Regions from separate parts of the Sporacetigenium sp. TC11 genome, predicted to be linked through region 3. Evidence: riboswitches for the same ligand, from Rfam matches in the RefSeq annotation. Region 3 holds a riboswitch; each other region holds the start of a gene.

Evidence for each region. Region 3 has a riboswitch for cobalamin ahead of ACUSRV_RS04395 (energy-coupling factor transporter transmembrane component T). Riboswitches for the same ligand answer to the same signal wherever they lie in the genome.
Region 1: it holds a riboswitch for cobalamin, as region 3 does, so the genes downstream of both, ACUSRV_RS16335 (cobyric acid synthase) here and ACUSRV_RS04395 (energy-coupling factor transporter transmembrane component T) in region 3, are expected to answer to the same signal.
Region 2: it holds a riboswitch for cobalamin, as region 3 does, so the genes downstream of both, ACUSRV_RS16425 (precorrin-2 dehydrogenase/sirohydrochlorin ferrochelatase family protein) here and ACUSRV_RS04395 (energy-coupling factor transporter transmembrane component T) in region 3, are expected to answer to the same signal.

Annotation. Positions count from the first base shown of each region.
Region 1 covers NZ_JBYVNY010000017.1:1,806-7,195, reverse strand. The annotation lists gene ACUSRV_RS16340 (cobyrinic acid a,c-diamide synthase CobB) at 1-387, opposite strand, end outside; gene ACUSRV_RS16335 (cobyric acid synthase) at 398-1,921, opposite strand; cobalamin riboswitch at 2,035-2,215, opposite strand; gene ACUSRV_RS16330 (AIR synthase related protein) at 2,405-3,148, opposite strand; gene ACUSRV_RS16325 (ECF transporter S component) at 3,158-3,658, opposite strand; gene ACUSRV_RS16320 (histidine phosphatase family protein) at 3,694-4,299, opposite strand; gene cobS (adenosylcobinamide-GDP ribazoletransferase) at 4,337-5,104, opposite strand; gene cobU (bifunctional adenosylcobinamide kinase/adenosylcobinamide-phosphate guanylyltransferase) at 5,109-5,390, opposite strand, start outside.
Region 2 covers NZ_JBYVNY010000017.1:21,917-27,306, reverse strand. The annotation lists gene cbiQ (cobalt ECF transporter T component CbiQ) at 1-632, opposite strand, end outside; gene ACUSRV_RS16445 (energy-coupling factor ABC transporter substrate-binding protein) at 616-909, opposite strand; gene ACUSRV_RS16440 (energy-coupling factor ABC transporter permease) at 887-1,636, opposite strand; gene ACUSRV_RS16435 (cobalt-factor II C(20)-methyltransferase) at 1,671-2,378, opposite strand; gene ACUSRV_RS16430 (sirohydrochlorin cobaltochelatase) at 2,396-3,190, opposite strand; gene ACUSRV_RS16425 (precorrin-2 dehydrogenase/sirohydrochlorin ferrochelatase family protein) at 3,206-3,784, opposite strand; cobalamin riboswitch at 3,895-4,075, opposite strand; gene hemL (glutamate-1-semialdehyde 2,1-aminomutase) at 4,142-5,390, opposite strand, start outside.
Region 3 covers NZ_JBYVNY010000002.1:299,847-305,236, forward strand. The annotation lists gene ACUSRV_RS04390 (EAL domain-containing protein) at 1-687, shown strand, start outside; cobalamin riboswitch at 754-930, shown strand; gene ACUSRV_RS04395 (energy-coupling factor transporter transmembrane component T) at 1,098-1,961, shown strand; gene ACUSRV_RS04400 (ABC transporter ATP-binding protein) at 1,963-3,633, shown strand; gene ACUSRV_RS04405 (ECF transporter S component) at 3,645-4,346, shown strand; gene ACUSRV_RS04410 (DUF4430 domain-containing protein) at 4,365-5,390, shown strand, end outside.

The DNA of each region.
Region 1 (5,390 bases), on a different contig from region 3:
TGCACTAGATGTTGCCATTGCCTTTCCATCTATTACTAAAATTACAGGACATTTTAGAATCTTTGATGTATATGAGCTAGTACATGAGTTTATATCCACTTCGTATCCATCATAAAGCCCCATAACTCCTTCTACAATAGATATATCAGTATTAATTGAATTTTTATTAAACAAATACTTTATGATTTCATCTTCTAGCATATAAGAATCTAAATTTCTAGATTCTCTATTTGTTACAAATGTATGGTAGGTCGTATCTATATAATCTGGTCCAACTTTATATGGCTGAACATTTAATCCTCTATTTTTTAAAGCTTTCATTATACCTATTGATATAGTAGTTTTTCCAACACCACTATTAGTTCCACCTATTAGTATTTTTTTCATACCTTACCCCCTAGGAGTTAATTATTTCATATATTTTATCCATATCAGTATGAGCTCTAACTATATTTGCTAATTTATCATATTCAATATCTTTAAATTCCTTAAAAGAAGAGACATTACTTTCTACTCTATCAAGTCCTTTTTTGTCTCTAATGTTATTAAGTAATGCCCTAGTAAAATTTATGTTGTCAAATATTCCATGTATATAAGTTCCTACTACATTTCCATCTTTATTTATCGCTCCTTCTAAAACATTTACATTTTCTTCTAATCGCTTAGTTATGGTATTTAAGTAGTTACATTCATTTGACTTTGTACTTCTTCCCATGTGTATTTCATATCCTTCTATCTTAATTCCATTTAATCCATTTAAATACCCGTTTATATCTTCTTCTATAATAGCTTCTACTTGGGCTGTTACCTTTTCTCCTTCAAATGTAGTTTCTATATCTAATAGCCCTATTCCATTTATTTCTTTAACTCCACATTCTATCCCCTGTGGATCATATAGCTTCTTACCTAACATTTGGTATCCGCCACATACTCCAAATATTAACTTTCCTTTTTTATGTAATTCTATTATTTGTTTTTCAAGGCCACTTTCTTTTATATATATAAGATCTTCTATAGTGTTTTTACTTCCAGGAATTATAAGAATGTCGGGATTTCCTATAGATTCTCCCCTCATAACATATCTTAGGTTAACGTCTTCCTGAGTTTCAAATACATTCATATCAGTAAAGTTTGACACATGAGGTAAATATAAAACCTCTATATCAATAGCTTTATCCCCTTTTTCTTGTTTCATTCTAAATCTATCTGCCAAGCTATCTTCATCTTCTATATTTAAAATACTGTATGGTATAACTCCTAAAACAGGCACCTTTATTATATCTTCTAGCATTTTTATTCCAGGTTCTAAAATTTTTATATCCCCTCTAAACTTATTTATAATTACTCCCTTTACCCTTTTTCTTTCTTCTTCAGTTAAAAGTAACATAGTTCCAGCTAAAGATGCAAAAACGCCCCCTCTATCAATATCTCCAATAAGTACTACTGGTGAGTCTGATATTTCAGCCATTCCCATATTAACTATATCATTTTCTCTAAGGTTTATTTCTGCTGGACTACCAGCACCTTCTATGACAACGACATCGTGATTAGAGCTTATATCTTTATATATGCCTTTTATCATATCTTTTAACTCTGGTTTGAAATCATGGTATTCTACTGCGCTCATACTTTTATATACTTTACCATTAATTATTACTTGAGACTTTTTATTAGTGGTAGGTTTTAGAAGTATAGGATTCATATTTACATGTGGTTCAAGGTATGCTGCTTCAGCTTGAAAAACTTGAGCTCTACCCATTTCCAATCCTTCTTTTGTTATATAAGAATTTAGAGCCATATTTTGTGATTTAAAAGGTATAACACTTTTCCCATCTTGCTTAAATATTCTACAAAATGCCGCAGTCAATAGACTTTTACCTACTCCAGAACCTGTTCCCTGAAACATTATTGATTTACTCATGCGATTTCCCCCTTTATATAAAAAAAATCCTAACCTTTATTGGTTAGGATTTGTTTATAGCATATAAACTACTTACGATTATAGACTATAGCTCCACCCTTCACCCCGAAGGCTTACTACTAGTGAATTAGGCAGGTCTCCTGGCTTAGCTTCAATCTACTTCCTTACCTTCCCATGATATAAATCATAGTGGCTAAAATAAGGTTTCGTCTGCTTTACAGTAGCGGGGGCTGCAGAGGTATTACACCTCTTTCCCTATTAATCTATATAAGAACCTAGTTCAGATTTATTAAGTTTTTAACAATTTCATTCTAACATACAAAGTTGTAACATTCAACATATTAGTAAATTTTTACTAATTCTATATTATAATCTTCATATAATTAATGCCTTAATTCCTCAATTACCATTTAATTAAAAAGGCTTAAATCTCCTTCCTTATCGTAAGATAGGGGAGATCTAAGCCTTTTTACAGTAATTAATCTATTTTTTTAGCAGCTTTCCTATAAAATTTAAGTTTTTCATTTTTTTAATCTCTTCTAAATAATTATCTTTTATTGCAGCTATTAAAACCGTACCTGGACCTGCTGTTTTGTATAAATCTACAGTAGTATCTTTATTGATTTCTAGATTTAAATTATTGCTTATAGCTAATTGTTCGCATTCATATCTTATTCCCTTTGAACCAACAGGTACTATTTCCAAAATTCCTTCTATGTTTAATAAAATGTTAAGATCTTCATAACTAGCAATTTCTTTATCATTATCTAAATTTATCTCATTCCCTACTTTTGGAATTCCTACACTAATTAATGTGCAATTACAATTTACATTATTTACCTTTAATTTATCATTTTCTACTATACCTATTACCGTTACACCTACAGCGGTTGAATTTGTATTGATATTTTCCTCTGTGCTTCCTGTAAGTGTAACATTGTCTATATTTAAAACTTTAAGTTCTTCTTTTATTCCTTTTATTATTTCTTCTCCTGTATGACTCATCTCATTGCAAACTGCATTTGTAATACATACTACATCTGCGCCACTACAAAGCACTTCAAGTAAGGCAACTTTGGCCGTATATTTTCCTACGTGAAACGGAGGGCATTTAAATGAATCTCCACTTTTTAAACCTATTCCACCACAACTATCACAAGATATTACCATTGTTTTTTCATTGTCTATAGAGACTAATGTTAAGTCTCTAACCTTCTTTACATTCATATAAATTACCTACCTCTGTTTAAACTCCGCCAATGATCTTTTTGGTATCGCGCTGTATATAACTATAGCTACTATTATGTTAGCTAAAGCAGCTAAAGATAATATCGGAACTATAGCATATGCTAGTCCAGGTACATTAATGACATTGATTAAAAAATAAACTGTAACAGGACCATTAATGGTAACTCCTAATAAAGTTGGCACTAGCCATGATAATAATTTATTTTTATCTTTTAAAATTCTATAAGATACCCCAAAGACATAAATCGTTATTGCCATAAAAATACCTATTATTAAATGTATAGGGATTGTCATAGGGAATCCGCTTGTAAGTGCTGTCAATAAATGCCCTAATAATCCAACTATAGCCCCGTAAATAGGTCCTAACATAATTGATATTAAAAATCCAGGCATAGAATCAAAAGCTATACTTGAAACTATCTTTATATTTGAACCTATAAAACTTAACGCTATAAATAGTGCCACTAAAGTAATCTTTTTTGTTTTCATAAATATTCCTCCTATAAAAAATTCACAACCTACATTTATCTCAGATGATCAGTATTATTCAGCTTATGTATCACTGCAAAATTATTTTCAATTTCTATTATACTAACAGAGCAATTATCTATTTTGAAATTCCAATGATATTCATGGCCTTTCGATAACAAATGGGATAGTATACACCTTATAACCCCTGCATGAGTACATATTAGTATAGATTTATCTCCATTTTCTTTTATAATATTTTCTATATACAATGATATTCTATTATGAAACTCTATCAAACTTTCCCCATTAGGATATTTGTAATCAAAGCCTAATTTTAGCATGTTATTAAATTCTCCACTATAGCTACTCTCTATTTCTTTAAATGTTTTTCCTTCGAAATCACCAAAATTTATTTCTTTTAAATCATTATTTATTATTATTTCTAGATTCTTTTCTTTAGATAACTTTTTTATTGTCTCTATCGCTCTTGAAGATGGACTACTATATATACAATCTATACTATAATCTTTTAAAAGATTTGCAGTTTTTTGTGATTGACTTAGCCCTAGACTACTCAATTTACTATCTATATGACCAGATAATTTCATATTATTATTATCATCTGTCTCTCCATGTCTAACTAGTATAATCCTTACCATATATATCTCCTTTAATTAAGCTTCTAAAAATTCATAGCTAAATCAATCTATAAGCTAAGTATATAAAAATTAAATATATTAATTGAGATAATTCACACCAACATCCGAGTATGTCTCCACTTATTCCATCTATTTTATTAGTTATATATCTTGTAAATATTCTTGTTAATATCCATAGAACTAGTATGAAAATCACACTATATAAAACTTCATATATGCTTATTTTTAAAAATATGTATACTAAAATAACAATTAAAATAGTAGACAGTATAGCTGTAAATAATCGTTTATTGTTTACCTTTCCTATAAATAAATTACCCATTCCCCCAGGTCTTGGTGTCTTATTTTTATAACAAGAAAATACAATGGCTAGTCTACCATATACAGGAGTTAATAATAAAGAATATAATATATTCATATTCATAATGCTATATACAAAACCTACTTTTAATAATATTAAAAATAATATAGCTAAAAGTGCATTAGTTCCCAATCTAGAATCTTTCATAATATCTAATATTTTTTCCTTATCTCTATAACTATATATTCCATCAAAAGTATCACCTAATCCATCTAAGTGAAGTCCTCCCGTTAAAAGGACTTCACTTAGCAAAAATATTATTGATGCAATATATATGTCAAATATTTGTAAGGATACACAGGTCACAATTAGATAAATAACCCCTAAAATCAAACCTACTAGTGGAAAATACATTATACTTTTATCGAATTCTTCATCAAAACCTATATCCATATTTATTGGTATCCTAGTTAAGAACTGTAGTATTCCTATAAATCTTCTCATAGTATTACCCCTTTATTCTTACAGGTATACTACTTACTACTAGATATACCTCATTACTTTTCTTAGCTATATATTGATTTATTCTTCCAGCTATATCTGTATAAATTCTAGATAATCTATTTGCAGGAACTATACTCATTCCTATTTCATTTGTAACCATTACAACAAATAAATCTGTCTTTTCTATTTCTTCAATTAACAATTTTATCTGACTTTGTATATACTTTTCTATTTCATCTATTTCATCTCTACTGCATATTTCGTAATCTACATCAAATTTAAACAT
Region 2 (5,390 bases), on a different contig from region 3:
ATATCTTTATATCTGCTCATAACTCTTATAAAAAGAGTACTTATTAATATTCCTAAAGATTTGTAAGATGTTCTTAAATTAATGTATCCAAACCTTAAGCTCTGAGATATATAAATTTCTTGAATTTCTTCTAAAAATATAAATATAAATCTGTAAACTAAGACTGTTATTTCTATAGCAGTCTTAGGTATATATAATTTTTTTAATATCAAAATCATTTGATTAAAAGGTATCGTTAAAACTAAAAAGTAAGTACATGTCAAGCAGCACATAGACCTAAGTAATAGATTAATAGATATATTTAAGGATAAACTAGATATTCCTATATAAAACTCATGTAATTTTATATTAATTATAAAATCAATCGGCTCTTTAGATATAGAAATTAACGTTGCCATAGTGCTAAAAATTAAGAAATATATAGGTATAGCAAGTAACTTTATATAATATTTAAAATCTATTTTGGCTAAGAATACTATACAAAAACTCATAAGACCCATAACTACTGCAACAAATACTCTATTATTAAAAATTATAGATGCTATTAATAACGTGGCACCTATTGTAAACTTTAATATAGGATTAGTATTTAATAATCCATTGTTGTATGCATATTTATCTATGGCTATCATTTTTTTTCCCCTTTATATAACCTAAGTAATAACATATAATCCCTGTTCCTAAAGATGCTTGAACAGCAAATAATAGACTTTCTACTTCTCCACTTTGAGGTTCATATATGCTACTAAACCAAGGTTTATAATTAGGATCTATTTCTGTTATAATCTCTTCTGCTTGCCCATCTGCTCCACTATATTCAGCATTTTTATTTATAACTAAAGGAGATACTATAAGTAAAATTGCTATTATAACTAAAATTATATTATTACTCATTAATCTCTGTTTCATATTTATATTCATCTCCAATCATTCCTTCTACCTTATTCTGTAATAGTAAGTTATACACTACAGTTGTCAATATACCTTCTGCTATTGCTATAGGTATTTGAGTTAAACAAAATATAGATAAGAATTTAATTAAAGATACTATTATACCTCCATTAGGATCTGGAAATGCTAAGGCTAATTGTATAGAGGTCATTATATATGTAGCTAAATCTCCTATAGCTGCTGATGTAAATACACATGTAGCAATTTTTAAGTTTCTTTTTTTCATAAATTTAAATATTAAATAAGATATTATAGGACCTACTACAGCCATAGAAAATGCATTTGCCCCTAAAGTTGTTATACCTCCATGTGCTAATAATAACGCTTGAAATAAAAGCACTATTGTTCCTACTACAGACATAACACCTGGTCCAAAAAGTATAGCTCCAAGACCTACTCCAGTTGGATGAGAACTACTTCCTGTTATAGATGGTATCTTTAAAGCTGACAGTACGAATACAAATGCTCCTACTAGTGCTATTAATAGCTTTTTATTTGGATCATTTTTAAATATTGATTTAAGATTTTTTAATCCTTTTATAAAAAAAGGTATAAATATAATTGACCATATTAGTGACCATTTAAATGGTAAAAACCCTTCCATTATGTGCATAGCTGATGAATTTGTAGGATTTAAGAATACCAATAACAATCCTGCTATTAGCCCCAGTTTTAAATCTTTCATACCTTTATCCCCCTAAGACCAAAAGTGTCATATACTACGACACTTTCTGCTCTTTATTTATTAGAATAGTTGAAAAATAAGATACTTTTTTACTAAGATCTATCTCTCTTAAGTTTTTGTATACTTTTTCACTTCCTAATGATGAGTTACTAACTAAAATAGCATGATCCATAAGATTATTTTTTTCTATTTTATCTATTATTTGCTCAAAATTTTTATATACTTTCATAAGAACTATAGAGCTATAATTTTCTAATGCATAATCTATCTTTTCTTCATCTGTAGTGCATGGAATTATTATAAGAGGCTCTTTATCCATAACCAATGGGAAATTTTGATTTGATGCTATATTTGAGAAAGAAGATATTCCAGGTATAGTTTCTACCTCAATATTACTTATTAATCTTTCCATTATATAAACATATGTACTGTATATCATAGGATCTCCTAAAGTTATAAAACCTACGTTTTTGCCATCTTCAACATCTCTTTGTATTTCTTTTGCAATATCGTCCCATGCATCTATTTTTTCTACGCTATTAAAGCTCATTGGAAAATGCTTTTGTTTAATTTCTATTTCACCGTTAAGATACGGTTCTACTATAGATAAAGCTAAACTTTTACCTTCTTTTTGTGCTTCTGGTGTATATAATATGTCTAGCTTTTTCAAAGTATCTACTGCTTTTATTGTAAGCAATGAACTATCTCCTGGTCCTGTTCCTATTCCATAAAACTTTGTCATAAGTATTTCCCCCTAAATTAAATATTTGATATTACTTCTTCTTTTGTTAAATCAGTTATATGAGATACAAATATATCTTGTATTTCTGGATTTTCTCCTAGACCCTTAAGATATACTTCTACATCGAATCCTTCTCTTTCCAATATGCTTTTCCAAGAGTCTTCCTCATCTGAAGCCATATCATTTATTGCATGATCTCCTGCTACTAACATAAACGGCATTAGTATAGCCTTAGATATATTGTTTTTTCTTAACCTAGTTATAACATTTTCTAACTCAGGATATCCTTCAACAGTTCCAACATAAGCGTTTATATTAGTCTCTTCTAACATATAGTTTAAACAAGGATAAGATGAGTGAGCTTCATGGAATGTACCATGACCCATAAGAACTACTGCCTCATTTTCTTTTACAGTAGGCATTTGCAATTTTAAAGCATTTATAGTTTTTTTATAGTCATCTATAGTTGTGAGTAACGGTTTTCCTAATGCTAATTTTTCAAATTTACATTCGAATAATTTAACTTGGTCTTTAAGTTTATCAAATTCTTCTCCATTTATTATGTGAAGAGTTTGAACTATGACTTCTTTATATCCTTTTTCATATAACTTTTGTAAAGCTTCAACTGGATTATCTATATGTATCTTATCTCTATCTGCCAACTTCTTTATTATCATATTAGATGTAAATGCTCTGAATACATCATATTCAGCAAAAGTTTCTCTTATTTTATTTTCACAAGCCTCTATAGTCTTTTTTCTCGTTTCGTGATAACTTGTCCCAAAACTTACTACTAGTATAGCCTTATTCATTATATCTCCCCCTGCTTAAATATCTAGATTTCTAAGCTCTTCTAAATTCATAGATATTAAACTATTCAGTATCTTTCTTTTCTCAACTTTATCTTCATATTTTTCTAAAACTTTATTTCTTGTACTTCCTAATAAATTTACATACTCTTCATAGTCGTCATTATATCGCTCTTCTAAATCATTTTTTATCTTAGCTGAAAGAGAAGGGCTTTTCCCACCCGTCGATATACTTATTATTAAATCTCCTCTTTTAACTACTGAAGGAACTATGTAGCTAGATAAACTAGGGTTATCGACAACATTGCATAATTTATTGTTCTCTTTGCAATATAAACCTATTTGTTGATTTAAATCTTTATTATCTGTAGATGCCACCACAATAAAGCTGTTTTTTATATAGTCTTCTTTATAAAAATCAGTTGTTAAAATTATCTTATTTTCTATATTTTTAAATTCTTCTATTACATCTGGAGCTATAACCTCAACTGTATATCCAAATGATATAAAGTTTTTTACTTTCCTATAGGCTACTTTTCCCCCACCTATTACTGTTATCCTTTTATCCTCTATGTTTACCATCATTGGATAGTACATGTTATCACTCCTATAAAAAAATCCTAACCCATGAGGGTTAGGATTTGTAATTTACACAGTAATATGTCAATTATTCCTGCCTAAAGTTACACCCTTCACCCCGAAGACCTTACTTTAATATAAATTAGGTAGGTCTCCTGGCTTGGTATCAATCTACTTCCTCACCTTCCCATGATATAGAATCATAGTGGTTAAATAAGGGTTCGTCAACCTTACAGTAGCGGGGGCTGCAGAGGACTTTTACCTCTTTCCCATTTAATCTTTTCTAGAACCTAATTTATTAACTATAAAATTTTCATAATTTTATTTTAACATATCTAATGTCATAATTCAACATGCCTAGGAAAACACTATCCCCTATATATTATGGGCAACCTTTAAAGCCTCATAACTTGCTTTTATAGTATATTCTATATCTTCATCAGTATGTGCGTTTGATAAAAACATAGCTTCAAATTGCGTCGGAGCAAGTAATACTCCTCTTTCTAGTAATTCTTTAAAATAAATATTAAATTTATTTACGTCACAATTCTTTACATCATCATAATTATCTATAGGCCCTTTGGCAAAGAATAAGCATACTAGAGATCCTGCTCTATTTACAGTATATTCTAGCCCTAAATTTTTAATATTTTCCTTTAGGCCTTCTTCAAGCTTTATTGCCTTTCTTTCTAACTCTTTATAGATTTCTTCATTATCTCTTAATATAGTTAAATTTTTATATCCCATGTACATAGCTAGTGGGTTTCCAGATAGTGTACCTGCTTGATATACAGGTCCTACTGGTGATACCATACTCATTATTTCTTTTTTACCACCATAAGCTCCTACAGGAAGTCCTGCCCCTATTATTTTACCAAAACACGCCATGTCTGGGTTTATGCCAAAATATTCACTAGAGCTTCCATACGCAAGTCTAAATCCAGTTATAACTTCATCAAATATAAGCACACTACTATACTCATTTGTTATATCTCTAAGATATTGTAAAAACTCCTTTTTACCTGGTACGACTCCCATATTTCCTGCCACTGTTTCTACTATAACAGCTGCTATATCACTACCATGTTCCTTAAATATATCCTCTACAGCTTTTACATCATTGTATCTACATACTAATGTATCCTTAACTACATCATTTGGAACACCCGGACTTGTAGGAACACCATAAGTTATTGTCCCTGAACCTGATTTAACTAATAATGCATCAGAATGTCCATGATAGCACCCTTCAAATTTTAATATTTTATTTCTATTCGTATATGCTCTAGCAACTCTAAGTGCACTCATAGTAGCTTCTGTTCCAGAGTTAACCATTCTAACCTGATCTATAGCTTGATAAGATTCTACTATAAGCTTAGCCATTTTTACTTCTATTTCAGTCGGTACTCCATAACTTGTTCCTTTTCTTACTATGTCTTCTATTCCAGTTACTATATCTTCTGGACTATGACCTAACATAAGGGGCCCCCATGAACATATATAATCTATATATTCATTTCCATCTACATCATATATTCTAGATCCATGGGCTTTATCTATAAATATAGGATCTAATCCCACTGATTTAAAAGCTCTAACAGGGCTATTAACTCCACCAGGTATA
Region 3 (5,390 bases):
GACAACAATCAATTGTATTGTGTATATCAACCTATAGTAGATTTAAAAACTGGAACTACTTATGGGTATGAAAGTTTATCAAGAACAAATAATAATAGGTATAAAAACATTAAGGAAGTAATAGATGATGTTTATAAGTTTAAATTCGTACAAAAATTCATTTTATTAGCAGTTCAAAATGCAGTAACCTCTTTTAAACAATTTGAAATAAAAGATAAAAATCTATTTATAAATATAGATCCTGTGTTTCTAAAACAAAATACAGATGAAGTATTTGATTTATTACAAAAAATAGAACCAGATATTAGAAAAAATATAGTTTTAGAACTAACGGAGAATGTTCGCATTGACGATATGAAAAAATTACATAATTCTTTTGAACAAATAAGACATTTTGGCGTAAAGCTTGCAATAGATGATTATGGATCAGGATATTCAAATAATAATTTACTTATATCTGTACCTTCTCACTTTATTAAAATAGACATGAACTTCATAAGAGATATAGATAAGAGTAGTAATAAAAAGGAACTTGTAAGAACAGTAGTTGAGTTTAGTAAGTTTATAGGGGCAAAAATTATATGTGAGGGTATAGAAACTAAGGAAGAGTTAGATGTATTGATAAATCTTGGAGCAGACTATGGGCAGGGATACTATCTAGGAAAACCAAGAGAAATACTTGCTTAATAAATAAAGTTTGTTGAAATTATACACTATATTTGATATAATTTTTATATAAGAAAATGTTTTAAACTAAATAAAATACATATAGGTTAATTAGTTTTATTAAAAGGAAATCAGGTGAAATTCCTGAACGGTCCCGCCGCTGTAAGAGAGGAGTTTTGCACTTATGCCACTGGAACAATCTGGGAAGGCGTGTAAAAGCTATGATACTCAAGTCAGAAGGCCTGCCTATGTTTTTAACACTTAACTCTGCGGAAGATACAGAGTGTGTTAGGTCTTGCCTTTAATTAGACATTATGCTTAGCCCATTAACTCTCGCAGTTAATGGGCTATTTTTATTGAGCAACGGATCTGCTTTTCAAGGTCGTTGGCGACATGAGTGAAGCGAATTTTATATTCAAGGGGGAATTTTATTGAAAAATGACGGAAGATTCGGAAACGTTCACATTATCACACCTATAGTATTATTTTTATCTATACTAATAATGGTTTTTTCAAATGATAATCCTGCTATACTTATTGCCGTATATACTTTATTAATATCTTTGTTTATATCTACAAAGAACACCAAAAAATTAAAAATGGGAATTTTATATTTTATACCTTTTGTAATTGTTATTACAATTATAAATGTCTTCTTTGTAAGCCAAGGGAAGACAATTTTATTTTATATAATGAGCAGAAAAATTACATTAGAATCTATTATATACTCAGTAACAATGGCTTTTAAGTTATTATCAATAACTTATATTTTTATGGCATTTGATTTTATGATAGATTCAGATAAAGCTGTATCTTATTTTTCTACTAAAATGCCAAAGTCGACTCTTATGCTTATGATAGGATTCAAACTTGTTCCAGATCTTAAAAAAAGGTTTAATAGCCTAAAAGATGTATATACAGTAAGAGGAGTGAACTTTGATAACAAGAGTTCTAAGGAAAAATCAAAAAGTTATGTACCTGTTTTTTCAATTTTACTAGATAATTCCTTAGAAAGTTCCTTTGAAATAAGTGAAGCTGCATATGTTAGAGGATTTTTAAGTAGTAATAGAAGTATTTATGAAAGGCAAAAATTCAATAAATTTGATTTTTTAATTATATTTTCGTCAGTAGTTCTCTTAATAACTTATTGTATAGGAATGTATTTAAACCGTATAGGTTTTAATGTATATGATGGAATTTATTTAACAAATATATTTAATTATGCAACTGCATCAATATTTGCAATTATAGTGTTTATAACAACTTCAATGATATTGTATGGGGAGGAGGATTAGATTGGCTTATATAGAAATTAAAGATTTAAGTTATAAGTATCCTCTAGAAGATAAACTAACTTTAGACAATATAAACCTTAAATTAAATAAAGGTGAGATAATGTTAGTTACAGGAAAATCAGGTTCAGGAAAATCAACTTTGGCAAAGGCTATAGTTGGAACTGTTCCGAGTTTTTATGGTGGGAGTATTAAAGGATATGTAAATATAGAAGGCGAAGATATAAATAAAATGTCTCATAGCCAAAGGGCTAAAGAAATAACCATGGTTTTTCAGCATCCTGAAAGACAGCTTATGATGAATAAGGTACATAGAGAAATAGCCTTTGGCCTAGAAAATATCGGCGTAGATGAAGGTGTTATAAAGAGAAGGGTATGGGAAGCTATGCAATTTGCAGATATACTGCATTTGGCAAATAGAAATATAAATACATTGTCTGGGGGAGAAAAACAAAAAGTTGCAATTGCATCTTCAATAGCATATATGCCAAAGTGCATAGTCTTAGATGAACCAACATCACAACTTGACCCTCCATCTGCAGAATCTATAGTTAACTTAGTAAGAAAAATAAACACAGAACTTGGAATGTCTATAGTTTTAATAGAACAAAGAGTAAATAAATGGTTTGATGTTGCAGACAAAATTGGATATATGGAAAATAATAAGCTTACAGTTTTTGAAAGTACAAATGAATTTTTTAATAAGTGCTCTGGAAATATGGTTGGGTTTATGCCAGATTATTTAAGGTTTTTTAAGAAAAATAATATAGATTATTTCCCAAAGGATTTTAAAAATGCTAGAGATTACCTAGAAGATGAATTCATAGATAATAAATCTAAATCTAGTGAAGAGTTATTATTTGCAAAAGATAAAATAAGCTCAGAAAACTATAGTTCAATTATTAATATAAAGAAGTTAAACGCTTACTATGATAGTCTGCAAGTTTTAGACAATGTAAATATTGATATTTTAAATGGTGAGTTTGTTTCTATAATGGGGGCCAATGGCTCAGGAAAAAGCACACTACTTAAAAGTATTATAGGACTTAAGGAATACAAAGGAAGCATTAAAATAAATTCAAAAGAAGTTAAGAAAACAAATAGAAAAGAGTTATCAAGATTAGTTGGATATGTTTCTCAAGATCCAAGTGAATATATTTCAAAGGATAGTGTATATGAAGAACTTAAGTTTACTATGGATAACTTCAACTCTTTTAATGAAGATATTATAAATAATACTTTGAAAGATCTCGATATTTATCATCTTAAAGATAAAAATCCAAGAGATTTAAGTGGTGGAGAAAAACAAAGACTGGCTATAGCTTCAATATTGGTTATGAATCCTAAGATATTGTTACTAGATGAGCCTACAAGAGGTCTCGATTTAGAAGTAAAGAATAAATTAGGCAAAGTACTTAAAAACCTAAATGAACAAGGCACGACTATTTTGATGATAACTCATGATGTTGAATTTTCATCTAATTATTGCAATAGATTTATACTTATGTTTAACAGGGAAATAGTTGCGGATGGGAATAGAGAAGAAGTGTTAAGTGATGGAATTTATTATAATACAACTTTAAATAAACTATTTAAGAATATAGATAATACTATATTTACTGAAGAAGAAGCTATGGACTTTATTAGTTGCAATTATATTAATTCTGTGGTTTAAAGGTGGATATTATGAAAAAATTATATGTTATTTTAACTGTTATAGTTATTTTAATTTTAATGGGAATTACATTAAATCAAAATATACAAAGTGGATTTGCACTTATATTTACACTAGGTGTATTTGCAATATTGTTTTTAAGTTATTTTTATTTTGAAAAAAGCTCTTTAGGAACTAAAGAAATAGGTATAATAGCTACTTTAAGTGCATTTTCAGCTGTTTCAAGGGTTATATTTGCATTAATACCAAATGTTCAACCAGTTACTTTCTTAGTCGCATTATCTGGGTATGTGTTTGGACCTTATCAAGGGTTTTTAATTGGAAGCTCAGCTGCATTTTTATCAAATATATTTTTGGGGCAAGGTCCATGGACTCCTTGGCAGATGTTTTCCTGGGGAATAATTGGTATGATATGCGGATTTTGGGGAAACAAGAATCAAGATGTAAGCCCTTTAAAGTTTGCAATAGCATGTTTTGCATTTGGTTTCATGTTTGATTGGATTATGAACTTTTGGAACCTAATTACATTTGTAAAACCTATAACTAAGGAAAGTATTATTGTAACTTATTTATCTAGCTTGACGTTTGATATTTTACATGGACTTGGTAACTTTACTTTTTCAATAATATTTTATGATATATTGAGGAAGGTTTTATTTAGATATAAAAGAAGGCTTGAGGTTACTTATATTCAAGAAGGGGATTTATTATAAAAATTGGAGGGAGAAAAAATGAAAAAAGACATTAAAAAAATCATTTTAAGTTTAATTATGGCACTAAGTATAGTACTATCTCAAATTGCTTACATACCTTTTAAAGTAAGTGCAGAAGGTAATGATTCTGTAAATGTGACTGTAAGAGTAGAAGGGTTAGATGGAACTATATTACAAAAGACTAGTGTTAATGTTACAAAGGAATCACCGGTAGTTTTAGATGCTATAGAAAAAGTTATTGGTAACAGAATTACTACATCGCCTTCACCATATGGTGGAGTTTTTATAGAAAGTATTGATGATATAGGAACAAAGCAATATCCAAATGGAGGCTGGATGTATCAAATAAATAATGACTCTAATGTAGTTGGAGTTGACAGTCAGCCAATAAAGGAAGGTAACAATATAGTTTTATATTTAGTTGAAGGTTGGGATAGTAAGTACTCTTACTTTGATAAAGAAGATGTTTCAGTAGAGGGAAATAAATCTGTGGAACTTACTTTAACTAGCCAAGGATATGATGAAAGTTGGAATACTGTATTAACTGGTGTTGAAAACGCAAATATAATAATAAATAATCAAAAGACAGATTTATTTACTGATAAGGATGGTAAGATAACTATTCCTGCTGATAAGTTCGAACAAAATGGCGATTACATAATAACTGCTGAGAAAAAAGAAAATGGGAAATATCAAGTATCAAGGCCATACAGTAAGATAAAAGTAACTGGAAAAGACACTCAAGGACCTATTATAGAAAACCCACAAGATGGTACAAATGTAACGGTAAGGGTAGAAGGTTTAGATAAAACTATACTACAAAAGACTAATGTCAATATTACAAAGGAATCACCAGTAGCTTTAGATGCTATAGAAAAAGTTCTTGGTAATAGAATTACAAAATCGCCTTCACCATATGGTGGAGTTTTTATAGAAAGTATTGATAATATAGGAACAAAGCAATATCCAAGTGGGGGTTGGATGTATCAAATAAATAACGACTCTAATGTAGTTGGAGTTGACAGTCAGCCAATAAAGGAAGGT